DNA from 3 places in the Pseudoalteromonas apostichopi genome. Region 1 is predicted to be linked to each of the others. Evidence: predicted binding sites of a transcription regulator. Region 1 holds the regulator's gene; each other region holds the start of a gene.

Evidence for each region. Region 1 encodes LexA, which represses DNA repair genes until DNA is damaged. Its sites were predicted from a motif close to TACTGTATNNNNATACAGTA; they were not measured.
Region 2: uvrD (DNA helicase II) is a predicted target of LexA. The motif match lies at 3,293-3,312, and genes of this name have one in related genera.
Region 3: QUE86_RS12590 (YebG family protein) is a predicted target of LexA. The motif match lies at 6,180-6,199, and genes of this name have one in related genera.

What each region holds. Positions count from the first base shown of each region.
Region 1 is NZ_AP028065.1:1,463,356-1,474,351, forward strand. Features, by position in the region: gene QUE86_RS20030 (DUF2909 domain-containing protein) at 1-306, shown strand, start outside; gene QUE86_RS06525 (cytochrome c oxidase subunit 3) at 206-1,081, opposite strand; gene QUE86_RS06530 (cytochrome c oxidase assembly protein) at 1,119-1,649, opposite strand; gene ctaD (cytochrome c oxidase subunit I) at 1,649-3,244, opposite strand; gene coxB (cytochrome c oxidase subunit II) at 3,244-4,386, opposite strand; gene lexA (transcriptional repressor LexA) at 4,824-5,441, opposite strand; gene QUE86_RS06550 (PaaI family thioesterase) at 5,603-6,040, shown strand; gene QUE86_RS06555 (hypothetical protein) at 6,048-6,428, opposite strand; gene QUE86_RS06560 (hypothetical protein) at 6,587-7,312, shown strand; gene QUE86_RS06565 (VOC family protein) at 7,287-7,640, opposite strand; gene QUE86_RS06570 (endonuclease) at 7,750-8,409, shown strand; gene QUE86_RS06575 (S41 family peptidase) at 8,509-10,134, shown strand; gene QUE86_RS06580 (hypothetical protein) at 10,127-10,501, shown strand; gene hmpA (NO-inducible flavohemoprotein) at 10,535-10,996, opposite strand, start outside.
Region 2 is NZ_AP028065.1:1,889,544-1,900,539, reverse strand. Features, by position in the region: gene nudE (ADP compounds hydrolase NudE) at 1-276, opposite strand, end outside; gene yrfG (GMP/IMP nucleotidase) at 338-997, shown strand; gene QUE86_RS08475 (dUTP diphosphatase) at 1,010-1,630, opposite strand; gene QUE86_RS08470 (peroxiredoxin-like family protein) at 1,742-2,371, shown strand; gene QUE86_RS08465 (YacL family protein) at 2,404-2,772, opposite strand; gene QUE86_RS08460 (hypothetical protein) at 2,894-3,118, opposite strand; gene uvrD (DNA helicase II) at 3,377-5,542, shown strand; gene QUE86_RS08450 (GNAT family N-acetyltransferase) at 5,520-7,589, shown strand; gene QUE86_RS08445 (ABC transporter substrate-binding protein) at 7,552-8,676, shown strand; gene QUE86_RS08440 (CZB domain-containing protein) at 8,744-9,592, shown strand; rRNA gene rrf (5S ribosomal RNA) at 9,840-9,954, opposite strand; rRNA gene QUE86_RS08430 (23S ribosomal RNA) at 10,079-10,996, opposite strand, start outside.
Region 3 is NZ_AP028065.1:2,771,289-2,782,284, forward strand. Features, by position in the region: gene QUE86_RS12560 (DsbE family thiol:disulfide interchange protein) at 1-125, shown strand, start outside; gene QUE86_RS12565 (cytochrome c-type biogenesis protein) at 125-586, shown strand; gene ccmI (c-type cytochrome biogenesis protein CcmI) at 587-1,849, shown strand; gene QUE86_RS12575 (MlaA family lipoprotein) at 1,859-2,590, shown strand; gene QUE86_RS12580 (EAL and HDOD domain-containing protein) at 2,656-3,879, opposite strand; gene putP (sodium/proline symporter PutP) at 4,250-5,761, shown strand; gene QUE86_RS12590 (YebG family protein) at 5,824-6,126, opposite strand; gene QUE86_RS12595 (ComEA family DNA-binding protein) at 6,373-6,666, shown strand; gene QUE86_RS12600 (DUF6170 family protein) at 6,996-7,298, opposite strand; gene dsbB (disulfide bond formation protein DsbB) at 7,298-7,816, opposite strand; gene QUE86_RS12610 (chorismate mutase) at 7,944-9,095, opposite strand; gene QUE86_RS12615 (bifunctional diguanylate cyclase/phosphodiesterase) at 9,430-10,996, shown strand, end outside.

The DNA.
Region 1 (10,996 bases):
AAAATCATTATTGTTTTGTTATTACTTTATATTCTGTTCAACCTATTTAGAGCGCTGTTTGTGATGATGTCAGCAAAAGAGCACTCGAAACCTATGTCGCATTACCTAGGTCGTCGAGTGCTGTTTTCAGGTATTGTGCTGATCCTCATTATTGCCGCAATGAAATTGGGCTTTATTCACACCAACCCCTCGCCGCTTCACAAAGCTACAGCACGTACACAAATACAAATAAACACAACCACACCACATCAACAAAGTGCCAATACCAAGCAGCCGCTTGAAAGGCAAAATGCTTTTCACTCGTAAAGTGACCTTTAAAAATTCTTAGCAAAACCACGAATAAAATGATGGTTCCTAATGTCACGTGCATACCGTGAAAGCCCGTTAACAAGAAAAAGGTATTCCCATAAACACCCGCATCAAGGGTTAACCCTAAATCACGATAAGCATGCATATACTCGTAAACTTGTAAGCCAAGGAAAATCACACCTAACAGCACGGTTAAAGATAAAAATACCTTAAGAGCGCCGCGTTTATTATTTTCCATAGCAACATGAGCAAAGTGAATTGTGACCGAAGAGGTAAGTAGAATAAGCGTATTGATCAGGGGGAGACCTTGCCAGCCCATAGCCTGTGTTGTCTCGCCCGATGGCGTGGTTAACAGCGGCCATACAGCTTCAAAGGTTGGCCAGAGTACTTCGTTGGTCATGGCATTATTACCAGCGCCCCCAAGCCAAGGCACTGAAATCATTCGAGCGTAAAAAAGAGCGCCAAAAAATGCCATAAAAAACATGACCTCAGAGAATATAAACCAGCTCATACCTTGTCGGAATGAGCGGTCCATTTGTGCTGAGTAAAGCCCTTTATGAGACTCTTCAATAACGTTTTTAAACCAACTAAAAACCATATAAATTAATATGGCAATGCCAAGATACAATACATACTGGCCATTACTGCCTTCACCACTGACTTGCATCACAGTTAAACCAGCACCGACAGCAATTAAAAACATCGCGATGGCGCCCACTATTGGCCAAGGGCTTTGTGCTGGAACATAGTATTTTTCGTAGTTTTGATTCATTTTGTTTGCTCCCAATTAGCAATTAGCTTGGCGGCTTTTAATCGTTTTTAGCCACAACATGCCCGCTAATATCAAACACGGTATACGACAATGTCAGTTCCTCAACATCGTCGGGTAACTCAGTATCAACATAAAACAACAAGGTAAATTCCATTTCTTCACCGGCTTTCATTGGCTGCTGATCAAAGCAAAAACAGGCGATTTTATGTAAATACTTTGCCGCTTTTCCCGGTGATACCGATGGAATTGCTTGCATGACTTTGTCTTCATTACTGGTATTTTTTGCTGAGAATTTAACTTCACGCATGGCACCAGGTTGTACCGCCACGCTGTATTGCTCAGACTGCACCTTAAATGGCGCGCCGCTTTGAGCGTGAGTCGTAAAGCTGACATCAACTTGACGCTGTGTATTTATTGATTCACTCGCGTTCGCTTTTTCTAATGATGGCTTACCATTCAACCCTGTAACGTCGCAAAACACGTCGTAAAGCGGCACCATTGCAAAAGCAAATGCGAACATGAGCAAGCATGTAATCAGCAGTTTTTTTAGCAAAGGTGCATGGTTCATTACTTAATCTCCGGCGGTGTTTCAAAAGTGTGATAAGGCGCTGGAGAATCAACTTCCCACTCTAAACCTTCAGCTCCATCCCATACTTTGGCTGGCGCTTTCTCACCACCTCGAGCACATTTAAATACCACCAACACAAACAACAGTTGCGATAAGCCAAATGCAAAACCACCAATACTGATAATGGCGTTAAAGTCAGCGAATTGCAGAGCATAGTCAGGAATACGACGCGGCATACCGGCAAGGCCAACAAAGTGCATAGGGAAGAACAGCACGTTGACACTGATTAGCGATAGCCAGAAATGCCATTTCGCCAGCGTTTCGTTGTACATGTTGCCAGTCCATTTCGGTAACCAATAATAGGCTCCCGCCATAATTGAGAACACGGCTCCTGTCACGAGCACATAATGGAAGTGTGCCACCACAAAATAGGTATCGTGATACTGGAAATCTGCCGGTGTAATGGCAAGCATCAAGCCAGAGAAACCACCTAATGTGAATAACACAATAAAGGCGATGGCAAACATCATCGGAATTTCAAAGCTAATTGAACCGCGCCACATGGTGGCTACCCAGTTAAACACTTTAACGCCCGTTGGCACAGAAATGAGCATTGTGGCGTACATGAAAAACAACTCGCCGGCTACAGGCATGCCTGTGGTAAACATATGATGTGCCCAAACGATGAAGCTCAGCAGCGCAATGGATGAGGTTGCATACACCATAGAAGCATAGCCAAATAACTTTTTGCGTGAGAAGGTCGGCACAATAGTCGAAATAATCCCAAAGGCTGGCAAAATCATGATGTACACTTCGGGGTGACCGAAGAACCAGAAAATGTGCTGGAACATCACAGGATCACCACCACCGGCTGCATCAAAAAAGCTTGTTGCAAAGTATTTATCTGTCAGCACCATAGTGACAGCCCCAGCTAAAACAGGCATAACAGCGATCAATAAGAATGCTGTGATTAACCAAGTCCAAACAAATAGCGGAAGCTTCATCCAAGTCATACCCGGCGCTCTTAGATTGACGATAGTCACGATAACGTTAATCGCCCCCATAATTGAGCTAATACCCATGATATGTATGGCAAATACAAACAGTGCAGTGTTATCGTTACTATAAGTGGTGGAGAGTGGTGCGTAGAATGTCCAGCCAAACGCAGGACCACCACCTGGCATCAGTAACGAAGCCAACAGGATTAAAAATGCGAAAGGTAATATCCAAAAGCTCCAGTTGTTCATGCGTGGCAGTGCCATATCAGGTGCACCAATCATCATAGGCACCATCCAGTTAGCAAGCCCAGTAAATGCGGGCATAACGGCGCCAAATACCATGATCAAACCATGTACCGTGGTCATTTGGTTAAAAAAGTGCGGATCAACTAACTGTAATCCTGGCTGAAATAGTTCAGCGCGGATCACCATAGCCATCGCTCCACCAATCAAGAACATGGTAAGAGAAAAAATCAGGTATAAACTCCCGATGTCTTTATGATTGGTGGTGTAAAGCCAACGCTTAAAACCTTTAGCAGGATGATGATGATCGTGATGCGCATGCCCAGTTGCTTGCTCATTAATAACGTTACTCATTATTTCGCCTCCGCTGCTGCATCAATCGCGGCTTGAATTTGACTCGGTTGGATCACATCGCCGGTATCATTACCCCATGCATTTCGCTTATAGGTAATAACCGCAGCAAGTTGCTTAATTGAAAGCTGCTTATCAAACGCTTGCATCGCCGTACCAGGGCGGCCATGTAACACGATATCTATGTGATCTTTTACATCACCTAATACAATGGGACTGCCTTTAAGTGCAGGAAACACGCCTGGTAAGCCCATACCAGTAGGCTGGTGACATGCAGCACAACTTGCCATATACACTTGCTCACCTAAGACCATAAGCTCTTCTTTAGGTAATGTTTGATCAAGCAAAGCAGCATCAGCGGCTGCTGCATTAGCCTTTTCTTCCTTAGCATCTGCAAGCCAATTAGCAAATTCATCTTCAGGTAAGGCTTTCACCACAACAGGCATAAAACCATGATCTTTACCGCATAGTTCTGCACATTGACCACGGTAAACACCTGGTTCGTTAATACGTGTCCACGCTTCATTGATAAATCCAGGGTTTGCGTCCTTTTTAACTGCAAAATCAGGAACCCACCACGAATGGATAACATCGTCTGAGGTCATTAAAAAGCGGACTTTTTTATTGATAGGAAGCACTAGCGGTTTATCTACCTCAAGCAAATAATGCTCCGTTTTTTCTGCCTGATTGTCTATTTGATCTTTTGGTGTAGATAGGATTGAGTAATAGGCTATATCTTCACCCATATATTCGTAATGCCACTTCCATTGCGAGCCTGTCACTTTAATTGTGATATCAGCTTTAGAGGCATCTTCCATAGCAATGAGAGTTTTTGTGGCAGGCACAGCCATGGCTATTAAGATGACAAATGGAATGGCAGTCCAAAGTATTTCAACTTTTGTACTTTCATGAAATTGGGCAGGCTTGGCCCCTTTAGATTTACGGTGGTGTATTAAAGCCCAAAACATCACCGCAAATACGATGATGCCGATTACACAACAGATAATAAATATCGTCATGTGTAACTCATAAACATTATTACTTATATCAGTCACCCCTTTTCGCATATTGTATTGACTATTTGCCAATACAATTTCTGGGAGTGCAACCAATATAAGCCACAAGGCGTAACGCAGTTTACCCATGTGACGGCTCCTTTAGATGCTATTGCAAGACGCAAAGCGAAAAGGCGATACAGCAAGGTGCCCATTCGTTTTTTTTATTGTTCAGAGCGACTACGTATCATTTTAACTCACTTATGATACTGGCCCCCTGTCTAACACCTCGCACATTTTTGTGTCTTTTTATTAATCAGGTGTTAATACATTGCTTTAACCAATTAGTTAAAAAATGACCAATAAGCAAGTTTTAGTGATAATAAATGTTTATTTTGGTGCAGAAATAACAACTATAATCAGCGCGTTATTTAATGTTATGGTTTACGAAGAATATACAAAAAGAGAGGAAAACTGCGCCATATAAGGCTTTAAATAAAGAGTAAGGATTCACAAATCCTAATTAAGTGGCAAAATCACAATGGCGCACCAAATTGAGTCAATTTAGCGCACCAAATAAGGGACAACTACATCCAGTCAGCGTTACGAATGACTCCTACAGCTAACCCTTCAATATTGAAAGATTCATGCTCAAGGTCAACCTCAATAGGTGAGAACTCTTCGTTTTCAGCGTGTAAAAGTACTTTCCGACCTGCTTTTTCTAGCCGCTTAACAGTTACATCTTCATCAACTCGAGCTACAACAACTTGCCCATTTTCAGCAACTTGCGTTCTATGTACTGCAAGCAAGTCACCGTCCATAATACCAATATCTTTCATACTCATGCCATTTACACGTAGTAAAAAGTCAGCGGCTGGTTTAAATAACGTAGGGTCAACTTGGCAATGACTTTCGACATGCTCCTGAGCCAAAATTGGCTCACCAGCTGCAACACGGCCAATCAAAGGTAAACCTAACTGCTCAGGTTCATCTTCTTCAATCAACTGAATACCACGACTCGCTCCAGGCTTCATTTTGATCATGCCTTTTTTTGCCAGTGCTTTTAGATGTTCTTCAGCGGCGTTGGCACTTTTAAAACCCAATGTTTGAGCTATTTCAGCGCGTGTTGGCGGCATGCCTGTATCTTTAATAAAGACTTTAATTAGTTCTAAGATTTGCGATTGGCGTTTAGTTAATGGGCGCATACAACTGGTTTTCCATACAGTACATTTAACTGTGAGTATATACAGTTATTTGAAAATCGCAAATTTAAATTAACTCCATCATATTGCTACAAAACTAACATTGAACCGCAATGAAAGATGCCATAAGGTATTAGCTTTAATTCGCATGTTAAGGAAACACAATGAGTATTTGGCACCATCCAATCACGCTGGAGCAATGTAAAGACTTGGAACAAGGAGTAACCGGGCAAGGCACTTTAATGAAAACGATGGGTATTGAGGTGACTGAAATTGGCGATGATTATTTAGTGGCCACCATGCCTGCAATTCCTGAACACCATAACCCTATGGGCATGGTTCATGGCGGAGCAAACGTTGTGTTAGCAGAAACAGTGGCAAGCTATGCAGCTAACTTTGTGATTGATTTCAATAAATTCTATGCTGTTGGTCAAGAGATTAATGCCAACCACATAAAAGCGTCTCGAAAAGGGACATTAACGGCAACGGCCAGACCACTTCATTTAGGTAAGCGCACCTCTGTTTGGGATATCAAAATTACCAATGCTGCTGGGGAGCTGTGCTGCGTATCAAGAATGACCGCAGCAGTCGTAGAGCGCTAAATTCAGTTTACTTTTCGACTGGATAAATAGTAATTTCAATCCCTGCGCCAATTGCTGAGATACGTAACAAGGTATCTGCATGCAGGGGTTGGTTAAAGCACTTTGGCGAGTTACCCGATTCAAAACCTAAATCAAATGTACGTTTTGAACAAGATAACCACTGCTTTAATGCATTGCGCGAGCAAGATTCAATTAATTCGCAAAGCTGGTTAATCGCTTTGTCTGGAGAGCTGATATCTGCAGTTGCTTCAATGCGTGCAAGTTGACGGTATTCATCTTGGTCATAATGTAAAACCATAGCGTTTTTCTTCAAATCAGCAACAAGCGCACTAATATCGTGCTTTGATTCAAGCTCCAGATCTACATTTAAAAATTGAATTTCCGACATACTCTCGTTTTTATCCTCTATTGATATCGACTGAAACTTTAACTCAGTTTTGTATATATACCAAATCTAGAATACAGTTAATGCGACATTTTGCCGCATTGGCAATACAGCTAAACAACCTAAAATAGCGCCCATATAACAATAATAACGGGGTGGTAATGAATAAACGCATGTTCAAATATGCTCGTAAAGGGCATAAATGGCTAGGCTATTTACTTGCTTTGCAGATCTTTTTTTGGCTATTAGGTGGGCTTGTAATGAGTTCATTGCCGCTTGAAAAAGTGCATGGAAAACATCTAGCAAATCGCAGTCTAAGTAACCCTTTCTTAGTGTCAGACTACTCTGCTTCTATCGATAAAATAACGGCACAATTTGAACAAATTGAAAGTATCAAGTACAGCCACTTTTTAGAGTCGCCAATCATAGAAGTCACGGCACCGAGCGGCTCCTTTAATTTTGATGGCAGAACAGGTGATAAAATGCCTGCGCCGAATAAAGCACAAATAATTGAAAACGCGAGAACTCACTTACTTATTAACGCAAATATCACGCAAGCACAGCTGTTAACCAAAGGACCAAGAGAAGTGGCTCACAAGGCCAATGTTTGGCAAGTGAGTTTTGATGATTGGCTGACAACAACCTTATATTTAGATAGCCAAACCGGTAAAGTCATTACAGTGCGCAGCTCCCTATGGCGCATTTTCGACTTTTTCTGGATGCTACACATCATGGATTATGATGAGCGCGAAAACTTTAATAACCCACTTCTAATTAGCTTTTCGGCCACCAGCGTACTGTTTTGTATTACGGGGATTATTTTATTGCTACAGAACATTCGCTTAAAACGTAAAAAGCCTGCTAAACGTGCTGGTCAATCAAAATAGGGTTGCCATCTGGGTCGGTGATAATAAAACTCGCGTCACCGGCTTTTTGTATTTCTAACCCTTGTTGCTGAAAATGCGCGGCTAATTGCTCAAAAGTGGCAAACTCTACAAGTGCCTCAGCATTTTGATCCCAGCCTGGGTTAAAGGTCAGCATGGTTTTATCAAACATGCCTTGAAACAAACCTATTAAATGTTCACCATTTTTCATTATTAACCAATGCTGCTCGATTTCGCCGGCAAATTCTTTAAAGCCTAGTTTTTCATAAAACTGCTTTGAAGCATGGATATCTTTCACATTTAAACTTACAGAAAAGGCACCTAATAACATAGTTGTAATTCCTCTAATAAAACGGCCTAACAACTATAGCTGAGTTGAAAAACTTTTCCTTTTTAGAATAGTAGCTCTAAAATGGCTGCTCCTGTAGTTCACTGATGTGATGGATATGCGTTTATTTCTATATTTAACCCTTTGTTTAATTTTTACTTTCCCTGTATCCGCTAAACAATTTTCGAGCTTTTACAGTGCAAAAAAGCACTTAATTAAGAATCTACCGAGCAATAGTAAAAGCTTATATTGTGGCTGCGATATAAAGCGCCAAGGTAAAAAGCTTGTACCAGACCCTGAAGCTTGTGGTTATATTCCAAGAAACGCCATTACCCGCTCAGGAAACGAAAACGCTCGAGCAAAAAGAATAGAATGGGAGCATATAGTACCTGCGTGGGAGTTTGGTCATCAATTACAATGCTGGCAGGATGGCGGACGTAAAAACTGCATTAAGGTCAGTGAAAAATTTCGTCAAATGGAAGCCGACATAAATAACCTCGCTCCAGCTATTGGCGAGATCAATGCAGACCGTTCTAATTTTCGCTACGGAATAGTCGCAACATCTAGTGCCAGTTATGGAGCTTGCCCAGTAAAAATCGATTTTAAGCAACGTGTATTTGAGCCACCGATTTATGCAAGAAAGCAAATAGCCGATACCTACTTTTATATGCAAAAAACCTATGGCTTAAAAATATCTAACAAACAACGTAAGCTATTTGAGTCATGGCAGAAGCTCAAAGTAGCTGAAATTAGTAACCGTAAGTCTTTATAACTAAAAGCACATTCATTTACATTTGAGGCGCTACAATTTATTGCTTTCAGATACAGTAATTGCTAATTTTTAAGAAATACTATCGGAAAGGAAGCAAATATGTTTAACAATAATAAACTCGCCTTAGCAATATTTTTAGCAGTCTCAGGCGCGTCTCTATCTGGCTGCGGTGGCGGCGGTGGCTCTTCGAGCAATAACAACACAACAAACCCGCCACCAACAAGTTCAGAACCCACTTGGACCGCTGGTGTTTTTGAGCCATCAAGTGAATTTAAAGATCAATGCGCCGTACCACGAACAGGCAATGATCCTTATAACAATAATCAGCCTTACCCAGATACTGCTGGCTCTGAGTTTACCGAGAAGATGTGGTTACGTTCATGGAGTGACGAAACCTACCTTTGGTACGACGAAATAGAAGACAACAATCCTGATAATTTCAGCTCTGTCGCCGCTTATTTCGACCAGTTAAAAACATTCGAAACGACGGACTCGGGTTCTTTTAAAGATAACTTTCATTTTAGCAGACCTACTGAAGAGTATTTTAAAGAAGCTCAATCTGGGGTTGTTTCAGGTTATGGAATTAACTGGGTATTTATCAGTAATGTTCCGCCACGAGAGCTACGTGTTGCCTATTTAGAGGATGACTCACCTGCTGCAAATGCAGGGTTACAACGCGGTGATACTATTTTAATGGTTGACGACGTTAGTATTGACACTAATACCCAACAAGGCGTAGATATTTTAAATGAAGCGCTATTTGGGCCTACGGCCGGTGACGCCCATAACTTTGTTGTACGCAGTAATGATGGTACTGAAAAATCCTTTACTCTAGTAGCCGGTAATATTGCTCAAACGCCCGTTCAGAATGTTGATACCTTAACAACTGAGAACGGTACAAAAGTTGGGTATATGCAATTTAATAGCTTTATCAGCATTGCTCAACCTGAACTGATAAGTGCTGTGAATAAGTTCAAAGCTGATAATATTGATGAGTTGGTTATCGATTTTAGATATAACGGCGGCGGTTTATTAGCGCTTTCATCGCAGCTTGCATATATGGTTGCGGGTCCTGCTAATACCGATGATTTCTATTACTATCAAACGATTCAAAACGACAAACAGCCGCAAGATGATCCATATCCATTTATCGACCTTGAAATTGATTACTCTACCTACAGAACAACGGGTAATAGTCTGCCAGATCTAAATTTATCAAAAGTGTATGTGTTAAGTACCGATAACACCTGCTCTGCATCTGAGGCGTTTATTAATGGTTTAAAAGGCATTGATGCGGAGGTAATCTTAATCGGTGGCACCACCTGCGGGAAACCCTATGGTTTTACACCAACACATAACTGCGCAACCACTTATTATACAATCCAATTTTCAGGCGCAAACTATAAAGGCTTTGGGGAATACGCCGATGGATTTAAACCAACACCTTCCCCCCAGTTTGATGCGGACATAAAAGGCTGCGAGGTTACAGATGACTTTGATCACAAACTAGGTGATAGCGAAGAGAGCTTATTAGCAACCGCGCTTTATCACATTGAAAATAATACCTGCCCAATTGTGGTGGAGTCCTCAAGTGCTAAGCAACCAAGCTTTACATCACAAGCAATTCAAGAAACAGGGCTACCACTTACAATTAAGCAGCCGCTTTACAAAAATAATATGGATTTAACCCGTCCGCTACCAGCGAAGGAAGGTAATAATGAATAAAACACTGTTATTAACCTGCACTTTACTGGCAAGCTTAGCGGGCTGTAAAAGTACCCAAGCGGAGCAACCGCAAGATGCTACGCTTGTTCGCGTAAATCCAGGTGTGATTACGGAGTTACAGCAGGCTATTCAATCCGCCAAAGGTGGTGCTATCGTCACACTAGCCGACAATGTATTTACTAAAAGTTCAGAGCTATTGATTGATCACGGCACCAACAAAGGGCCGGATGGCCTCCCTATTATGGGCGCTCATGCAATTCCTTCTGAGAAATTTGTTTTACAAAAATCAGGTGAGCAATGCCTACTTTACTACCCTAAAAAAGAGCTACGTATTCCACTACCTAATGTAGAGTGCAAAGTAAACTAACAAAAGGCGCAGCAAAAGCTGCGCCTTTTTTCATTATAGCGTTTGGTGAGGTCCAAACACCTCATAATGAATTCGTTCACTTGCAACCCCTAAACTTAGCAGCTGCTCTTTTATCATTGCCATAAATGCGATTGGACCACATAGGTAAAAGTCAGCCTCGCTAATTGGTAAGTTATCAGCAATGTGATTTACATCCATTAAGCCCGCAAAGTCCCCTCCCTTGCCATCCTTAAACCAGGTAACACAATGTAATGAAGCGTGCGCTTGCTGTTGCTTAAATAAATACTCTTTAAAGGCAAACTGCGTTTGACTATCACAAGCATGCAAGTAATGGATTGGCTTGCTATGTTGATTGCTCAATAATGTTTCAAGCATCGCCATCAATGGAGTTTGACCAACACCCGCCGAAATTAGCACAATAGGGGAATCAATTTCACGAAGCACAAAATCGCCTGCGGGTGGATAAATTTCTACTTCATCACCCTCACTTAAACT
Region 2 (10,996 bases), 430 kb from region 1:
CTCAGGTGTCTCACCTGGGTCAATTAAACCTTTTGGAAAACCCAACTGATAATCATTGGTACCCGCACAATACTCTCGCACTAATAACAGTTCGTTATCGGCCGTTACAGGTACAATCATAACGGCACCTCTGCCACCGCCACGAATTCTTTCGTATTGCCTTTGCTCGTCATTTGAGAACTTCAATTCGAGAGATTCAACAGTAAATAGTCGGCTTTTAGCGACAACTTCATTAGACAAAATTTGCGGTGGTGTAGGATGCTTTTTCTGTGTCATTGGCATTAATTTGCTATCATGGCAGTTATGCTCATCATAAATCTTTTAAAGTGAATTGCCTATGTTAAATTGGTCAAAAATCGATACTGTGTTGTTAGATATGGATGGCACCCTACTCGATTTGCATTTTGATAATTACTTTTGGCTTACTGTTATTCCCGAGCAATATGCGCATAAACATAAAATCAGTTTAGACGAAGCAAAAGCTGACATTTTGCACCGTTATCAACAAGTTCACGGACAAATTAATTGGTACTGCTTAGATTATTGGCAACAGCAACTTGACTTACCAATTATGGCGTTAAAACGTGACATTCAACATTTAATCAGAATTCGTGAAGATGTTCCGCCATTTCTAACGGAACTAAGAAAAGCAGGCAAGCAATTGATCATGCTCACTAACGCACACCCAGATTGTGCCATGTTAAAGTTTGAACTAACTGCGATCGATAACTACTTAGATGGCGTGATCTCAACTCACCAATATGGCGTGAGTAAAGAGCATCAACCATTATGGCAACAAGTACACCAAGAATGGCAGTTTGATAAGGAACGGACTTTATTTGTGGATGACAGCCCGGCAGTACTCGATGCGGCAAAAGAGTTTGGTATTGGTCATATTCTTGCGGTTGCCAACCCAGATAGTCAGCAACCGCACAAGCAGTTCGATGGCTTTTTATCGACCATCGATTTTCGAGAGTTTATGCCCGTTATAAAATGAGCATAAACACGTTTATTTAGGGTAACGCTGCTCTAAGCCTTGGTATACAAGCTTTGCGAAATCCGCATGCTCTGTATCTAGGCTTTTTACCACTTCAACTAGGTGCTCATTATCTTCTTGACCGTTCCACACTTTGATATAACTACCGTCTTTGTAGCCATGATCTTGGCGGAAAAAATTCAAAGTGTTTTTACCTACGTAACCACGGTATAAATCGTCGATATCCATAGCGATTTGTGCCATACAACCAGCAAATGCAGCAGCATTAAAGCTCTTTTCAGCGACAGCTGAAGCAGCTAATAATTCGAGTGTTTGTTTAAAGTCATCAGCTTGAACTGGCGCACTTAACTCTGCTTCAAGTTGTGCTGCTAACTGTTCATAGCTGGTTTCACCATCGATACGTAAAGATAAACCGAAATGGAAAATATCAACTAACTCTAAAATAACTTGTTCAGTATCTGGAGTTTGTTTCTTCCACCACTTCCAACCATAGTGATCAAGCATTTCAGCACACTCAACCCAAATTGCACGATACCATTCAAAACCTTGGCTAAACCATTGCTCATGTACTTTGGTATTCATCGCATTTTGCATCTCGAGCATGACAACGAGTTTTTGTAAATTAGCAGACATTTTTTATCCCAACTTGCATTTTTTATTTGCCTATATATTACAGTAAAGATGAAATAAATACCGCAACAATCAGGTCATCTTTGCAGTTGATAAAAATAACCGAGGAAGCCCATGTTTAAATCTCTACTTATTAGCGCACTGTTTGTGCTATCAAGCCAAGTTGTTGCTGCAACTGCCTCTAATATTGCCGAATCTGCAGAGCAAGTCAGTCCATTATTACCAGGATTAGCGGTGCCAAATGTTGAATTAAAAGACCAATACGGCAAAACCGTCTCATTAAGTGAGCGCTTTAAAGAAAAAACCACAGTGCTGATTGTTTATCGTGGTGGCTGGTGTCCATATTGTTCAAAACAATTGGCCAGCGTACAAAAAATAGAGAAAGAATTAGCTAATTTAGATGCGCAATTAATTGCCGTTTCGCCAGACAGTCCTGAAAAACTTGCTGAAACAAAAATTACAGCTCCTAGCTATCAATTGCTTTCTGACGACAGCCTCACTTTGGCGCAAACGTTAGGTTTAGCATTTTACTTAGATGACAAAACAGCAAAGATTTACCGCAATAAGCTTGGGGTTAACTTTGTGTCGCTAGATGGTGAAGCGAAAGTAGCGTTACCAGTACCTGCAGTGTTTGTAATCGACACAAATGGGTTAGTTCATTTTCAATATGCTAACCCAAATTACAAAGTACGTTTAACAGAGGATTTATTACTAGCAGCTGTTAAATCAGTGAGCGAACAATAAATTAGCAAGGGATAAGCAGAACATGCTTCTGCTTATCGGCCTTGTGTAAATTCTTGCCAAGATTCAATTAAATCAACAAAGTCTTCAAAGCCGCAGCCACTGCACAGGCCTTCTTCTTCAAGCATTAAATCATCATCTTGGTAGGCAACTAAGTCTTCATTATCTTGATGTAATGCATGTGCTTCGAATAATGCTTCGTCTTTACTTAAGATCAAATCAATTTCTTGACCTTGTAAGGTTAAAGGCTCATGGCAGCTGTTAACCGCAGCGATCAAAGCTTGCACCATCGCTATTTTTTCTTTACCAACTTCTTCGTTTAGCCAACGGCCTATGATGGCATGTTCAGAAGAAATTTTAATGCGTAAACCGCTAATAGGGTCGCGGATAAATTGATATTCCATGGAGGGTACTCATAATACATTATCTGCTAATTATACCGTTTGCAGCTAAACGTGGCGAGTTTTGCAACCTTAAAACAACACGAGCGCCTAAGTGGCGCTCGTGTTTGTGCTATTTAAATAGCTAGAGTCGCGATTTGAAGCGTGCAGCATCAATAATCGCCCATAGGTATACGATTGGCAGTAAAATAAAACCAACTGCCACATAAATTAGTGCACCACTAATAACCCATGCTAAAAAGAATGCAATAGCCGCCATTAAACGACCTTGTACCAATTGCCCTAAACCAGGAAAAAAGATATTACATATTGCTGCGATTACATTACCGCCAGAACCTTGCTCTGCCATACTAACCTCTATAGTTTTTAATGATTATACTTTTAGTAAACATACTTTATGCCAACTTATTATGGCTTACAAATCAAAGCGTTAAAAAATAGCGTTTTTTTGATTTTAGTTCTTTTTGCTAAAAATCGGTCAAATTCACAATTTTTATTTACAATTTTAATGACTTGCCAAAATAGCTGTTTATAAAAACAGTATTTTATTTAGCCTTGCATAAACACCTGTTATACTCCACTCATTATAGATTGAAAAGGCGTAACGATGGACGTTTCTGAATTACTCGATGGCTTAAATGACAAACAACGGGATGCAGTCGCAGCCCCATTGCAAAACATGCTAGTACTTGCAGGTGCGGGTTCTGGTAAAACTCGAGTACTTGTTCATCGCATCGCATGGCTTATGCAAGTTGAGCAAGCTTCTGCATATAGCATCTTTGCGGTAACGTTCACTAACAAAGCCGCGAAAGAAATGCGCACCCGTGTAGAAGAAACGTTAAAAGCACCGGTTGGTGGTATGTGGATTGGTACTTTCCATGGCTTATCTCATCGTATTTTGCGCGCCCATCACCGTGAAGCGAACTTGCCTGAAAGCTTTCAAATCTTAGATTCTGATGATCAACAACGTATGATCAAACGCTTGCTTAAAGCGATGAACATCGATGACAAAAAGTGGCCTGCAAAACAGTTTGGCTGGTATATCAGTGCGAAAAAAGATGAAGGCCTACGTCCTAAAGACATTCAAGCCTACGATATTAACGAGCAAATGATGTTGAAAGTCTATGCTGCGTATCAAGAGGCTTGTGACCGCGCTGGTTTAGTCGACTTTGCAGAAATACTGCTACGCTGCTACGAAGTACTTAAGAATCATCCGACACTTTTACGTCACTATCAACAGCGTTTTGCCCACATGCTGGTAGACGAGTTTCAGGATACCAATACTATTCAATATGCTTGGTTAAAATTACTCGCGGGTAATACGAATAGTATTATGATCGTAGGTGATGATGACCAAAGTATTTATGGCTGGCGTGGCGCAAAAATTGAGAATATCAAACGCTTTTTAACTGACTTCGAAGCCGAAACCATTCGCCTTGAACAAAATTACCGCTCAACAGCAACCATTTTGAAAGCGTCAAATGCGCTGATCAAAAACAATGCTGAACGCATGGGCAAAAGCCTTTGGACAGACGGCAATGATGGTGAGCCTATTTCTGTTTATGCCGCTTTTAATGAATTAGACGAAGCACGCTTTGTTAGCAGCAAGCTACGTAGCTGGCTAAATGCAGGTAATGCATTACAAGACGCCGCCATTTTATACCGTAACAACGCGCAATCTCGTGTACTCGAGGAAGCAATGTTGCAAGAAGGCTTAAAATACCGCATATACGGTGGTATGCGCTTCTTCGAACGCCAAGAGATCAAAGATGCACTTTCGTATTTACGTTTAGTCGGTAACCGCCAAGATGATGCCGCTTTCGAGCGTGTTATTAACACCCCAGCACGCGGCATTGGTGATAAAACGTTAAGCCACATTCGTGATTGCGCGCGGAATGAGTCACTGCCGCTTTGGTATGCCGCAAAAGCAATTGTAGAGCAGCAGCACTTATCTGGCCGTGCAGCAAGTGCAGTCACTAAGTTCTTAGAACTTGTTGAACATATCGAAGATAAAATCAGCGATCTGACCTTAGAAGAGCAAGCTAAATACGCCATTCAAACTTCTGGGTTAATGGCTATGTATCAAGCTGAAAAAGGTGAAAAAGGCCGTGCTCGCGTAGAAAACTTAGAAGAGCTTATTAGTGCGTGTGGCCAATATGAACTACCGGAAGATGAAGAATTCAGCTCGCCACTACAGGGCTTTTTGGCTTATACCTCACTAGAATCAGGCGAGGGCCAAGCCGATGAGCACGAAGACGCGGTTCAAATGATGACCCTGCACTCAGCAAAAGGCTTAGAGTTCCCGCTGGTATTTATGGTCGGTGTTGAAGAAGGCATGTTCCCGTCACAGCAAAGTAATGAAGAATCTGGCCGTTTAGAAGAAGAACGCCGCTTGTGCTATGTAGGTATGACTCGCGCAATGGAAAAACTATACATTAGCCACGCGGAAAGTCGCCGTTTATACGGACAAGAAAAATACCATAGTCCATCACGCTTTTTACGTGAAATGCCTGAAGACTGTATCGAAGAAATTCGTATTAAAACCCAGGTCTCAAGACCACCTGCGGCAGGTCGCTTTAGTCCATCAGTGACGCATGCAGCATTTGAAGATAGCGGCTTTAACTTAGGACAACGTGTATTGCACGCCAAGTTTGGTGCAGGGACCGTACTCAATTACGAGGGTAGCGGCGCACAGTCACGTATTCAAGTGAACTTTGATGACTTAGGCAGCAAATGGCTTGTAACACAGTATGCAAGACTTCAAGCCTTATAATGAGTATATAACAGCACTGTGTAACGAGCTGACGATTGCAAAGCATCGCCAGCTTGTCATAGTGCAAGGAAGCGAAACTTGGTGCTATCAGTTTGCTAGCCAACTAGCGCTTAAAAATAGCTATGTTTTCAGCAGTAGCTCACAATTAGTGAGTAGTGAGTTTCCAAAACATGCTCACCAAATTCTTGGCCAAGAGTTTCAGCACGCAATTTTTGATGGTTTTAGCGGCTTATATATCGATAAACTAGCAGCGCTTGCAGGTACCGTAAAAGCAGGTGGTGTACTGATATTATTACTGCCCAATGACAGTCATTGGCAAGACCCTGCACTAAGGAGTATTACCTCCTATGGCGAAGAGATTACACACAGTTTTTTTAATCAGCGTTTTTTCGCCAAGCTAAAGTTGCAGCCACATTATTTAACTGAGCATTCTCTCCCAGCTTACCAGCCGGTATCGCCAGCAACTGCTGAGATAAACTATCAGCAACAACAGCTATGTGTAGAGCAAATAATTAAAACCGCGACAGGGCGCGCTAATCGACCTTTAGTTATTAGTGCAGATCGAGGTCGTGGTAAGTCAGCCGCTTTAGGGCTTGCAGCAGCAAATCTTCAAGATAAGAAAATCCTTATTTGTGCAACACAAGCTAAAGCCGTACAAACAAGCTTTAAACATTTAGCCGCTAAGCTTGGTATCAGCAAAGAACAAAACTGTAAACAACTAGCTAACCTCAGCTATGTTGCGCCAGATACACTGTTAAACGAAAAACCAGACTGTGATCTGCTATTTGTCGATGAAGCTGCCGCTATTCCTGTACCAATGTTATTGCAGATCCTGAAAAATTACCCACGAATCGTATTTGCTAGCACTATGATTGGTTATGAAGGGAATGGGCGTGGTTACACGTTACGCTTTTTACATTATTTACGTAGCCAATTTAAATCACTAAAGACAATTACTTTGGGCGAACCAATTCGTTTTGCCAACCATGATCCGCTAGAAAATATCATACGTGAACTATTACTACTCGATGCAAAGTACCTAGACACACAAAGTAGTGAAGCATACAAATTTGAAAATATAAGCAAAGAACAACTTATTGATGATGAGCAGCTACTTAGCCAAATTATGGCGCTATTGGCGTTGGCTCATTACCAAACCACGGTTAACGACTTACGCCAATTGCTTGATGCCCCTGAGTTACAGCTATCTATCTGTAAACAAGAAAATGCGTTAAAAGCCGTTTGCTTAATTGCTATTGAGGGTGGCTTAACAGCAGAAATCGCAGAGCAAGTAATAAAAGGAAAGCGTCGACCACATGGTCATTTAATGGCGCAAACTCTGACTCAATTGAGCCGAAATACAGAAGATTTGTGTAAACGCTCAGCGAGAGTGGTAAGAATAGCGGTCGCACCAGAGTCCCATCAACAAGGTATAGGTTCAGCCCTATTAAACTTTTGTGAGAACCAATTAAAAGATTGTAGTTATTTCGGAGCCAGCTTTGGGGCAAACGCTGCTTTAGTTAAGTTTTGGCAAAGTAATGGCTTTAATGTTGTTAAACTTGGATTTAGTCACGATAAAGCGACCGCGGAACATGCTGCCTTAGTGATGAAAGCTTTAGATGAGCAAAGCAAAGATAGAGCTGCACAATTCATTGAAGAATTTAAACAAGACCTCTCTTTGCAACTACTCAGCCATTTTAGCTCACTTCCTTGGCAGCTTATTATGGAACTATTTAAAGGCCTCCCTAGAAGTGACTGTCCTGAAGGCTTAAATGAAAGAGCTGAACGGCTCTTAACAAGCGATATTAACCACTTTCAAGTACAGCCATTGCTATGGCAAATGATTTGGTGCACACCAATTAGTCTAAATTTATTAGATGAAAATACAAAATTCATCCTAATTCGACTAGTATTACAGCAAACCTCTGTAAATAGCTTGATCGAAGAAGCCGGTTTTACAGGTAAAAAAGACTTAGACTTAAAGTTCAAAACCGCAGTGCAAGGTTGGTATGCTCACTATAAATCTCTTCAAAATAACAGCCATTAAGTGTTTCTGTATATATACCTTACTGCTATCTCAGTTCGCTTTCGCTGAGCTTAAACAACCAACTATTAAACTTGGCATGTCTACAGCACTGACTGGACCTGCTAAGCAAATAGGCGAACAACTAGCGCTTGGCAGTAATATTTACTTCAATAAAATCAACAAAGAAAACGGTATTAATGGGCAAAGTATCGATCTAATATTAGCTGATGATGGCTATGAGCCAAAAAATGCCGTAGTGAATACCCGCGAGTTTTTATTTGACCAAAAGATCCATGCAATTTTTGGCTCAATGGGAACACCGACAGCCCATGCAATTAAACCCCTGCTAGATAGGCACCGCATTCCATTTCTAATGCCATTTACGGGCGCTGACTTTTTACATAACAGTTCAATGCCAAATGTATTTAACCTCCGTGCCAGCTACCAAGATGAAGCGATTGAGCAAATTAACTATTTAATCAAAGAGCAAAAGCATGAAAAAATTGGGCTAATGATCCAGGCTGATGAATTTGGTTATATGGTTGAGAGCAACCTGGTTAACGCACTAAAAATACATGGAATTAAGCCAGTAGAAGTTGCTCGATTTAAGCGTAATAGTCAGGATATCTCTAAGGCATTAACTCTGTTAAAGGAAAGTAATGCAACCGCAATTTGTTTAGTTGGCACCTACGAGCCTCTCGCTGAATTTATTAATGCAGCAAACAAACAAGGCTTCAACCCTGACTATACTTCTGTGTCTTTCGTTTCCAGTCATGATTTATACAAGCGTGTCAAACAACCCGCCAACATTATGGTCACCGAAGTGGTTCCCGACCCAAATAACTGTAAAAACTCTTGGTGTAAGCAGTTTATTGAAGATATCGAGCCATATCACACTAGTGCAAATAGAATTATTTTTGAAGGTTATTTGAATGCCGTTGCATTGGTTAGCGCTGCCAAGAAATGTCCAACACCATTAAACAATCAATGCTTACTTACCGAATTAAATCGTTTGTTTACTGACACGTCTGATTTCGCTGATTTATTTAACACCCACTCCGCAGGAAATAACAAAAAAATCTACCGCTCATATTTTAAAAGTAATTAGGTTAAACTACGACTAAAATACAATAATGTTCTATGCTATAGAGACTTAACAAGGCTTTGAGGGAAATATGGATCTGATTAATTTTCGAGTTGGGCAAAAGACCATTTCACTAAAAATTCTCGATATTCTTCTAACTGAGCGTTACGAAGGAAATCTCACGTCTTTGCCAAATGAAAATAAAAGCTTCATTGGGGTTAAAGATTACATGGAAACTCCTACGCCTATTTTTGATTTAGGAATTGTATTAAACAATCACTCCACCAAAGACACCAATGCCGAGTTATCTGACCTTTTAGTTGAAAGAGAAAAAGACCACTTAGATTGGCTAGATGCCTTAGAAAATAGCTTAGTTACCGGCGCGCCTTTTACAAAAGCCACTGATCCAGATAAATGTGCTTTTGGTCGTTGGTATAATAACTTCGAAACAGATAATGAAGACTTAAAAAGTATATTAGCTAAGTTCGATAAGCCACACCGCGAATTACATGCCATGGCTGGTGAGTTATTAGAATTGCAAAAAAGCCAACCTCACGACAAAGTCATTAGCTTATTTGCAGAGAAAAAGCGCCAAACATTCAATCAGCTTATTAGGCTATTTGAATCGGCACGTGAGCAGATCATTCTTGATTACAAGCCAATAATCATCTTCACTACTAAAGATGGCGTTACGCCACATATAGGCTTATTAGTCGACAAAGTAGAAGACAGCATCAACGTTAAGAAAGAAGACATTAAACCGCTAGAACAATTAACCTCTGTTGGTTTTGATGTTGACCCGCAAACTAAAAACATGATGCGCGGACTAATTAAAATGAAGCATAAACACAGCTTATTATTAGACCCAAGCGCCATCTTCCGTCCAGAACACCTAATGCGCCACGAGGCAGAAGAAACCGAAGAGTATGGGCTTTTTTAGTTAGCAAGTTGCGAGTGTAAAGTCATAAAGGCTCTAGGCAAAGTGTAGTTGTAGGAATGGCTTTAGCCATGAATGTGTTTGTTAAGGTCTAGATACGGCACTGACGTGCCTCCTACAAGGTTTTGTTGCTGAGGGAGACTCTGCACTATACAACCCCACATTTCAGCTGACGTCTGACGGCTGAAAGCTGACATCTCCAGACGCAAAAAAGCCCGACTCTTTCGAATCGGGCTTTCTTTAATTTGGAGCCTGGCAATGTCCTACTTTCACATGGCAAATGCCACACTATCATCGGCGCTGTTTCGTTTCACTACTGAGTTCGGCATGGGGTCAGGTGGGTCCAAAACGCTATTGTCACCAAGCAAATTTGGGTCGTTAATCGCCTTGGCAATCAACTAAAATTCGGAATTCTGATATCAAGTAAATGTCTACTTTAGTTTCTTAACTTCTGTCTGTTACGCTGTCATAAAACGCGTTTGGCGTTGTATGGTTAAGCCTCACGGGTAATTAGTACAGGTTAGCTTAATGGCTCGCACCACTTCCACATCCTGCCTATCAACGTTGTAGTCTTCAACGGCCCTTCAGAGACTTTAAAAGTCTAGTGAGAACTCATCTCGAGGCCTGCTTCGCGCTTAGATGCTTTCAGCGCTTATCAGTTCCGAACGTAGCTACCGGGCAGTGCCATTGGCATGACAACCCGAACACCAGCGGTTCGTTCACTCCGGTCCTCTCGTACTAGGAGCAACCCCTCTCAATTCTCAAACGCCCACGGCAGATAGGGACCGAACTGTCTCACGACGTTCTAAACCCAGCTCGCGTACCACTTTAAATGGCGAACAGCCATACCCTTGGGACCGACTTCAGCCCCAGGATGTGATGAGCCGACATCGAGGTGCCAAACACCGCCGTCGATATGAACTCTTGGGCGGTATCAGCCTGTTATCCCCGGAGTACCTTTTATCCGTTGAGCGATGGCCCTTCCATTCAGAACCACCGGATCACTATGACCTACTTTCGTACCTGCTCGACGTGTCTGTCTCGCAGTTAAGCTGGCTTCTACCATTACACTAACCGTACGATGTCCGACCGTACTTAGCCAACCTTCGTGCTCCTCCGTTACTCTTTGGGAGGAGACCGCCCCAGTCAAACTACCCACCAGGCACTGTCCGTAATCCCGATTAGGGACCAACGTTAGAACATCAAAACTACAAGGGTGGTATTTCAAGGACGGCTCCACAAAGACTAGCGTCTCTGCTTCAAAGCCTCCCACCTATCCTACACATGTAGGTTCAATGTTCAGTGCCAAGCTGTAGTAAAGGTTCACGGGGTCTTTCCGTCTAGCCGCGGGTACACAGCATCTTCACTGCGATTTCAATTTCACTGAGTCTCGGGTGGAGACAGCGT
Region 3 (10,996 bases), 1.3 Mb from region 1:
TTTCTGGTGCGCCAGAAACCTTCTTAGTCGATAAGCAAGGCACTATTTTGCTGCACCATACAGGTGATATTAATCCGCGTGTATGGCGTGCTAAATTCGCACCGTTAATGCAGGAGTTACAGTAATGAGACTCGTGATCTTTTTAGTAAGTTTGTTTATCACGTTTACAGCATTTGCAGAGCAAGACAAGTATCAATTTGATGATAAAGAACAAGCCGTTCGCTTTAGTGAGCTAACCAAAGAGCTGCGCTGTCCAAAATGTCAAAACCAAAATATAGCTGACTCAGACGCGGTTGTAGCCAAAGACTTACGCGATAAGGTGTTAGCGCTGGTAAAAGATGGCAAAAGCAAAGATGAAGTCATTGATTACATGATTGACCGTTATGGTTACTTCGTACACTACGATCCACCAGTCACACCAGCAACCTTGGTATTGTGGGTATTGCCTGTATTGATTGTGGTTCTTGGCTTTGGCTTTATTGTTTTACGCCAACGCAAGGCATCAGTGAAACAAACATGGACAGAGCAAGACGAAGCATTACTTGCAAAATTAATTGAACAAAATCAACGTCAGGAGCAAAGCTAGATGGCATTAATGTGGGCTTCTTTTGTTTTACTCACACTGATTGCATTGCTATTTGTTGTCGTACCGTTTTTTAAACGTGAGCGTATTCAACGTCTTGATCACAATGCAAACTCGGAGTTAATCCGAATTTATCATCAACGTTTAGATGAACTTAAAACTGAACTCGATAACCAACGTATTGATGCACAAATGCACGATGAGTCAGTTATCGAACAAAAACGTCGTTTACTCAATGAGTTGTCGCCTGAAAAAGCGTTGAACAGTAAAGGTAATAACCGTATTTTTGCCCTTACTGGCGCAGGCTTTTTGATTGTTTTAACAGCTATCTTTTATGGTTATACCGGTAGTCAGCAGCAAATTAAAGGCTGGCATGACGCGATGGCTAATCTTAAGTCATACGGTGAGCGTGCCGTTATGCAAGAAGGTGAGCCTTTAACACCGAATGAGCTACAAGCTTTTGCTTTAGCACTGCGTACTAAGCTTGATCAAAGTGGTGACGATGAAGTGGCGTGGATGCTACTAGGTCGTGTTGCTATGTCATTAAATGAATTTGATATGGCAATGCAGTCATTTGATAAAGTGCTTAAAATGAATCCTGATAACAAACAAGTGCTGATCAGCTACTCGCAAGTTTTGCTAATGGAAGGCAGTGATGCGAATATGTCTCGAGCAGCGACTATGTTATCAAGAGTGCTAAAAGCAGAGCCAACTAATATTGATGCAATCTCATTATTAGCATTGATTGCTTATGAGCGTAAAGATTGGCTTCAAGCTAAAACAGCATTTGAAGTATTGCTTGCAAGTATGCAGCAAAGCGACCCACGTTATAGCATGATTGCAGAGCGTATTGCCGAAATCGATGCCCATTTAAGTAATGATCAGCAAGTCAAAAAGACTGAATTAGCAGAGGCTACAAGCAGTGAAATTAGCATCACAGTTGATTTAGACCCTGCACTTGCCGATTCACAGCCGCAAAACGGTACATTGTTTATTTTTGCTAAAGCGGCAAGTGGCCCGCAAATGCCATTGGCTGTAGTTAAAATGACAGAGTATAGTTTTCCGTTAACAGTGATTTTAAGTGATACTAATGCGATGGTTGAAGGTCTGAATCTATCTAGTGTCGATAAAATTATTTTAACTGCGCGTTTATCAAAAGATGCAACTGTGGTAACTTCAAGCGGCGAGTTGGAAGGCAAGTCGGATGTCTTAGAGCGTGCAAACGTTAAAGAATATTCACTGCTAATTAATGAGTTAATACCGTAAGGATAGCCGATGTTTAGGCACAGTATATTTTTTATCTTTTTTTTAGTACTTGCAGGATGCGCACAGATACCTGAAGAAAAAGTGGATGAGCGAGACCCATTACAGTCGTTTAACCGTCCTATGTATGATTTTAATATGGACGTGCTTGATGCCTATATTCTTCGTCCAGCAGCCGTTGGTTATGTCACAGTGACACCAACCCCTGTTAGACGCAGTATTGTTAATTTTACTGATAACATTACAGCGCCGACAGATATGGTCAATGCTGGTCTGCAGGGTAAACCAGGTAATATGGGTATTAGTTTAGCGCGCTTTCTAGTGAACTCTACGGTAGGTCTACTTGGCTTATTTGATGTAGCCTCATCGCTTGGTTTAGAAATTGTCGATGAAGATTTTGGTCAAACCCTAGGTGTATGGGGAGTCGGTGATGGTGCTTATTTAATGATCCCAGGTATGGGGCCAAGTACAGCACGAAATCTAACTGGTGATGTGGTAGATAACTTCGTTCTACCTGAAATTACACTAACCACACCACAAACTATTCTGGTATTTGCGCTAAAAGCCGTTGAAGCACGTGCCTCGTTGATGCCGCAAGAGAGCTTATTAAATGAGTCGTTAGACCCTTACATTTTTATGAAGGATATCTACTTCCAGCGTCAATTATATGAGCTACATGATGGTAATCCACCAGTAGAAAAAGAACCCGATGATTTTGATGAAGATTTCCTAGAAAATCTCTAACCTAAAAAATCAAACCAATAAAAATGCCAGCAATTGCTGGCATTTTTATGTTTATATGGGGGAAGTTAATCTCCAAATACACCCATTTGTTCATTAGACCAGCTTAATGCATCGTGGTAAGCATCAGGTACTTCTTCGGGTTTAAGACCGAGTTCTTCTTGAATATCCTTTGCTTTATCCCACTCAGCTTGTTCATAAAATTTTACTAAGCGTAAATAAGTCGCTAGTAATCCTTCACCATGAAGCAAAGCACCTTTGATTTCATTTGTAAGAGGAAGTTTACCCATTACGCTTGGCATATCTTCATCGAGGATAGCGTCCATTAACGACATCATACCGGTTAAAAATGCCATACCCGTATCACGTAACTTGCCATGGCTTATTGCTAATAACTCAGCAAAACGGGCGCGGGTTAGTGATAAACGTATCAGCTCTGCAGGTTTATCTGCCGCAACTTGTGCAGCAAATAAAAGTGATAAGAAACGTTTGATTTCTTCACTGCCTAAAACAATCAGCGCTTGTTTTATCGTGCTAATTTCAGCTCTGCGTTTGAAAGCTGCTGAGTTTGAATAGCGTAACAACTTGTAAGATAAGTTAACGTCTCGTTCAAATACCTCGGTGATTTTTCTGAGATTTAAATCAATACTTGAGGTTTCGTATAAAAGCTCGGCAAGAGCCATCTCAGAAGGTGGTAAAGTTTTACTTTGCACCATTTCAGGCTTTGAAAAGAAAAAGCCTTGAAAATAGCTAAACCCCATGTCCAAAGCAAGTTGGTATTTTTCGTATGTTTCAACTTTCTCGGCGAGTAACTTGATGTGCGGGTGAGGTTTGATTGCCTCAACGACGGATTCAATAGACTCTTTATCACAGGTTAAAAAGTCAATTTTGATAATATCGATATACGGATAAAAATGGCGCCAAACAGGTTGGTGTATGTAATCATCAAGGGCAAGCGTATATCCGCGCTCTTTTAAATCTTGAACCATTGCTAGTAAACGTTTACCCGGTTGAATCGTTTCAAGAATTTCGACAACTACTTGCTCTTTACCCAGTAAAAGTGGGTAGCCTTTTTGGAGTGTCTCTAAAGTGAAATTAATGTAGGCTGGTTTGTTATCCGTTAAATCTTCTAAACCAAAATTGAACTGACTACCTTCAATGAGTCGAGATGTCGCTTCATCACCGTCAATATCAGGAAAAACGTTATCTACGCCATCCCTAAACAAGAGTTCGTAGCCGACAAGTTTCTTTTCCTTATCTAAAATAGGTTGGCGTGCAGCGTAAAAATACATAGTCCTAGCAAGTCCACTTCGGTTAATTCATTTATCCATGAGCAATATAAGTCATCGTGCCAAAAATAGCATTAATTAAATATTCATTTTTGAGGATAAATACTGATTTTCTGTGATCCTAAGACTAGGATAAATTGTAATGAAATTCTATAACTAGCGATTAAATATCACATTTTTGTTATGAAAAGGTTGTAATTGTAAACCCTGCCACTGAACGGCTTGATTGGAGTTGTAGGGTAGAAGCATGTTATAGTCATGAGTGATATCGGTTTTTACCCCAATAATGTCTTAAATTTAAGTAACTTGCGAGTCATTATTCGGATTAAAAGCCAACATTAAACAATTATTGGAGGCTAATTTGGAAACAGGAATGATAATTTCGTTAGCATTGTACTTCATCGTAATGTTGGGGATTGGGCTATACGCTTATAAGCAATCCACAGACGATGTATCAGGTTATATGCTAGGTGGTCGTAATTTATCACCAAGTGTTGCTGCGCTTTCAGCAGGTGCATCAGATATGAGTGGTTGGCTGCTAATGGGCTTACCAGGTGCAATGTATCTGTTCGGCTTAAGCAAAGTTTGGATTGCTATAGGTCTAGTACTCGGTGCTTGGGCTAACTATTTCTTAGTAGCGCCTCGTTTACGTGTTTATACTGAGAAAGCGAATGACTCAATCACCATTCCAGATTATTTCGCAAACCGCTTTGATGATAATAAAAATATACTGCGTGTTATTTCTGCGATAGTAATCATTGTTTTCTTCACCTTGTATACTTCATCAGGTGTTGTCGCGGGTGGTAAGTTATTCGAAAACTCATTTAATATGAGCTATGAAATGGGTCTGTATATCACAACTGGCGTTGTAGTGTTATATACCTTGTTTGGTGGCTTCTTAGCAGTAAGCCTTACAGACTTTGTTCAAGGCTGTATCATGTTTATCTCGCTGCTTGCAGTACCAATTGCGACATATACTATGCTTGATCAACCATTCATGGATACACTCGCCAATGCACGCTATGATTTATTGTTAAGCTCACCAAAAGAAACTGAAATTCATGCACTTAACATGATGGACTGGTTTGCTGGTGGTTCGACGATTGCTATTATCTCTGCAATGGCATGGGGTCTTGGTTATTTTGGACAGCCGCATATTATTGTTCGTTTTATGTCTGTGCGTTCAGTTAAAGATATGCCAACTATGCGACGTGTGGGGATGTCGTGGATGACACTTTCAGCAATTGGTGCTGTGTTAACAGGTTTATTTGGTGCTGCTTATATGCTTGAAAACCAAATGCCAATTGATGATAAAGAAACTATTTTCTTGGTATTGTCTGAACTTATCTTCCATCCTCTAATTGCTGGTTTCTTATTGGCTGCTATTTTAGCTGCGATTATGAGTACCATCTCATCGCAATTACTAGTGTGTTCAAGCTCTCTAACAGAAGACTTCTATAAGATTTATTTAAACCGAAGTGCTTCTCAAAAAGAGCTAGTATTAGTCGGTCGTATTAGTGTTATCTTGGTTGCTCTGTTTGCTATTTACCTAGCGTATGACCGCGATAGCTCTATTTTGGATTTAGTAAGTAATGCATGGGCTGGTTTCGGTGCTGCATTTGGTCCATTAGTACTACTTAGCCTTTACTGGAAGCGCATGAACTTACAAGGCGCTATCAGTGGTATGGTTGTCGGTGCTGCAACAGTACTGTTTTGGATTTACGCGCCAATTAAGATCGATGGCCAATCGCTAAGTGCAATTATTTATGAGATTGTCCCTGGCTTTATTTTATCAACGATTGCCATTATTGTTGTGAGCCTAATGACGACTGAGCCGAAAAAAGAAATTACAGATTTATTTGATGAAGTTGAGTCATCACTTTAGTTTTGAGTAAGCACAAAAAAGGGCAACATTTGTTGCCCTTTTTTTAATTTTATAACCAATGCTTAGCTTGCAGCTTTTTCTTTTATATCTGCAACGTTATCGTCTGATTTTGCTTTTTTAGGCTTCGCAGGAACCTCTTTTGCACCTTTAAGTACAGCCATAAATTGGTCTTTTTCTTTAGCCATTTCAAGCGCTAGTGATTCAATTTGTTGCTCGCTTAATGGTACATCAACTTTTTCAAGCATTAATTCTAATGACTCAGCAATGTCGAGCATTTTGTCATACGCATCAGCTTCTTTCTTAGTAGTAAACGTCATGCGCTCGACTCCGTTTCTTTCTACAACATATTTAACAACAACAGCCATGATTTCTCCTGCATTTAAGCGTGGCATTTGCAGCGTAAAATCGCCACTTTGATTACTGTTTTTATATACAGTAATGCTTCGGGCCTTACTTTGCAAGTATCTAAAGAAATTTTTTATGGAACAAATTTGACAATAATAGGGGCATTAGCTTTATTTATATTGTTACCCAAAGTTAAACACAAGCGATGGAGTGAGTGTTGGGTAATAGCTAACTACCTGTCCAAGATGGACATCACGGAGGAAATTATGAAATTACTATCAAGTCTTTTACTTGCCACGAGTATTGCGTTACTGCCTACAACACCGGCATTCGCCGTAAAACCAACCGAAGCAACACAAGTTAAAATGCAAAAGCTCAGTATTAACAAAGCTAGCATCGATCAACTTACTCAATTACCGGGTATTGGTGAGTCTAAAGCTAAAGCGATTGTTGAGCATCGCAATAAGCAAGGTCCGTTTAAGTCGGTAGAGCAATTAAAAGAAGTAAAAGGAATAGGCGATAAGGTATTTGCTAAACTTGAGGGGAAAATTACGCTTTAAAAGACTAGGGCGTGTTGACCTATTGTGATTGATTTTGCAGCAGTATGTTTGGTATTTAAGCAAGGCAGAGCCTATGTCGTGTGGTTGTTCAACATAAATAGGCGATAACGCAGCATCCATACCAAACACGCGCTACCTTTTGGGTTCTTCCTAGGGGCGATTATCTTTTTATTACTTAAATAGATGAAGCTAAAGGGCGTGGGCAGAACGCGGTAGCTTTGCTCGATTTTTACTTAGTCCACTAGGTTACAAATCTCGCGCCGCGATTAAATTGCCCCTAGAGTGAACAAACTTTAATCCACAAAGGTCAACACGCCCTAAACAGGGCGTTATTCGCCCTGTTTAAATTCATTGATAGCTTTGTCTAAATGCGCTAGTGCGAACAAATTTTCGATAGGTGTTGTGATAAGTGGGTAACTTAAGCCTGCTAATAATAACCAAGGTAACAGCATCCAGCCTTCAAAGTAGGCTAAACCTAAAAATAATGGCGCAAGAAAGGCAAGCTTACACACCGATAAAATAATCTTTTTACTTGGGCTTAAATGAGCCAGAGCAAGTGCAATTATTTGCTGGCGCTGCCTTACTTTAAAAGTTTTTAAAGCAGGGATTTGACTAGTAAAAAAATAAATCATTATAACGACTTTTTAGTTACTAAACGGCTAAATAAAACGGCTACAAAGACTATTGAAAACGCAGCGAAAATAATCTCCATCCATGCAGGCATACTCATTGATGCAAATTGCCAATCAATATTGCCGCAATCGCCAGTGGCTGCAAAAAAGCTAGGGATCCATTCATGCAGTGGCATAAAGCTTGGGAAATTAGGCTCAAATGCGCAGCTAAATGCAAAAGGGTCGGTATTGTTTTGCATTGCAATGTGTTCTTTAGCAATAAAGTAACCCCAGATTGCAGAGATACCCCAAGTAGCAAATGCAACAAGGCGAACAACCATATTTTGCGGGTTAATCGCTCCAATCACACCTGCTGCAAGTAAGCCTAAAACAGCGGTACGTTGATAAATGCACATAATACATGGTTCAAGTCCCATGCTGTATTGAAAAAACAACGCAGTGACTTCAAACGCTAGTGAAATAAATGCTAATAATAACCAAGGTGTTCTTTTAGTTGCTAATTCTGCTAACCAATTCATGAATGATCCAATTTGAAATTGTTTTCAAGATTATGCTTAGACGGGGCTGTGGGTGCAAGTATCTAAGATGAAATTATACGAAAAAGGAGCCAAGCGGCTCCTTTCATTAATCAGTAATGATCGTCAGTTAAACACTTACAGCTTGCAAAGACTCACTTTGATAACAACCAAGTACACGGGTGTACTGAGTATGTTCTTTTAGCTCTTCTAGTGCCTGTTTAACATGTAAGTCATCAAGGTTTGCTTCGAGATCTACATAAAACACTTCTTCCCAAGGGTTTCCAGGTACTGGACGTGACTCTAGTTTTACAAGGTTAATTTTGTGATGTTTAAAAATCATTAAGGCGTCAGCTAACGAACCCGCTTGTTGCTTGGTGGCCATAATTAAACTCGTTTTGGTTGGGATTTGTTTCGACACTTGAAGAGGTTTACGGGCTACTACAATGAAGCGGCTATGGTTTTCACTTTGATTGGCCAAGCCTGATTTAACCACTTCTAAACCGACGTTTTTCCCTGCTTGTGCAGAGCCGATAGCGGCACTGTTTGCGGTTTCAACTGCTGATTGCAATGCATGGAAAGTTGAATCACAGGTTTCATGTTGAATGTCACCTAAGCCCTGAATGAAACGGCTACATTGAGCAAAAGGCTGTGGGTGAGCAAATATTTTATTGATATGAGATAACTCAGTACCAGGCATCGCTAATAAACAGTGTTCAACGCTGTGTGTCACTTCACCAACAATTGAAACTTGAGCGTGCTGTAATAAATCGAATACTTCATTGATACTACCTGAACTGGTGTTTTCAATAGGTAATAAACCAAAATCAGCTTGGCCACTTTCTACTTTACCTGTGATTTGGTCAAAGCTAGAACAACCCATTTCAATTACTTTACCCGGGCGGCGGCTGAAATATTTATGACAGGCTAATTGACTGTATGAACCTTGACCACCCAAATAAGCAACACGATGACTTTCGCTCATGACTTCTGGGTTAAGGTTTTTTTGCAACATCGCTTGTTGGTTTAGAACAGAATCTTCAAGAATGGTTTGGAACACGTTATTAATGTAGTACGCATCAAGGCCTAATGATTTTCCATAACTAATGAGCTTTTCGAGTAATGCTTGTTCGCGAGCCTCATCGCGAATTGGTTTGTTATTGGCTATCTTGTACTCAACCACGCTGTGGCTGATACGACGTCTTTTTGCCAGTAAGACAAGTAAGTCGGAATCTATTTCATTAATATCGTGTCGTAACGCATTTAATGTATCAATGCTCATGTTGGTTTCCTCATTCCAAAACAGTGCGCAAACAAAAAAGCCTCCCAAGTGGGAGGCTTTAGCTATTCGGTGAATTTATCTCGCAAACAGTTAAGCCTCCTCTATTTAAAGAAGCTAAAAAACGAAAAGTAAGTGCGAGAGATAATTTGTTTCATTGAGTTAATGTAAAAACACTTGTATGTAAAGTCAACCGCCTATCGAGGCTAATTTTGAAATCATATGTGTTTATTCAGAAAATTCATTAATCTTCATAAAAAATTTATAAATATAAAAATGAATCTGGTATATTTGTTTTTGCACAATAAATAATAACAATTATTAATAAGGTAGTCCTGTGGTGTATCGACGACCGCCATCACGTTTTGGTGTGAATTCATTAAGTATGAAATTGTCGCTGCTGATCTCTGCGATTTGTTTGATTGCAGGTATATGTGCTGCGGCTTTGATGCTTAAATCTGAAGAAAAACAGCTTGTTTTTGAAGAGCATGAACTTTTAAAACACTCGAGTGAACGCTTGAGTCGTCAATTTAACCGCCTGATTAAAACTAAAATAAATATCGCTGAGCAGGCTAATAATGTTGTAAGCAGCCAACTGCTTCACAATGAGTCTCACTTACAAAGCAAACGAAGCGCTGATATTAAATTTTCCGTTGATGGCAGTATCCGCAGTACTTCAGAAAATGGTTTATCTGCAGCGTTTATCCCTCAAGATAAATATTCTGAATTTTATAAGCAGCTTATAAACGATTCTGAATCACTGTGGAAAATCGTTTCACCTACTTTAATTCAAGATTTCTTTAATTTTTACTTAGTTACGAAAGACAACTTTATTCGTATAGCGCCACCAAACTGGGCACTAAATGTACCTGGCGACTTTGACTTCACCAAAGACGAAGCCTTCAATTATGCCCAAGCTGCAACTAATCCAAGCCGAGAAGCGGTATGGTCAAAAGTGTATTACGACACTATTTGGCATAAATGGGTCGTTAGTGTACTTGTGCCAATCTACCTTGATAACGAATTTTTTGGTGTAACAGGTAGCGATATTGCTCTTGAAACTTTATTGGCACAACTGCCTATTGGTGATCGTGAGCAACATCTATTTGTTTTCGATGCAAAAGGTCAGTTATTAGCTCACCCTGATTTAGATAGGACAACTTTAGAGCAATATGGACGAGAAGGTAAAAAATTACTGACAGAAGATTTTGTTAATCCCGATCTGCAAAAGCTAGTGTCTGAAACGATTCGCTTAAAATTACCTGAGTCTGCAAATTCATTTGTCCAAGATGGCGAAACTCACATTATCAATATTCGTAAAGTTGAGAACCTAAATTGGTATATTGGTATTTATAAAAAGCGTTCGTCGGCACTTTCAGCACTAGAAGAGCTAAAAGTAAAATTCTTTGGCTTGTTTATCTTGTACGCTATTTTAGTTGCCTTGTTATTGCATCAAGCACTTTACCAATTAGTACTGCGTCGTATTCACTCATTAGTTAACGCGGTGGTGAGTTTTGGCAAAGGGCAATTACAAACAGAGTTTCCAAAAGCCAATAAAGATGAAATTGGTACCTTAAATGGCTCGTTCAGAGACATGGCTATTGAAATTCGTAAATTAATTGATGGTCTCAACCAGCGCATTAGCGAAAAAGAAATAGCTGAAAAGGCAGCTAACCGCTTATCTAAAGCTGTGGCTTTCTCGGGCACCGGTGTAGTGATCACCAACCAAGATTTTGAGATCAAATACGTGAATCCGAAAATGGTTGAAATGACCGGTTTCGAAGAGCGTCATTTCATTGGTTCGCCGCTGTTAAATATCATCTCTCAAGAAATGGCTATTTTAGTTGATGATATTGATATTGACTTACGTAGCCGTAATTACTGGCGAGGGGATACCTTATTAC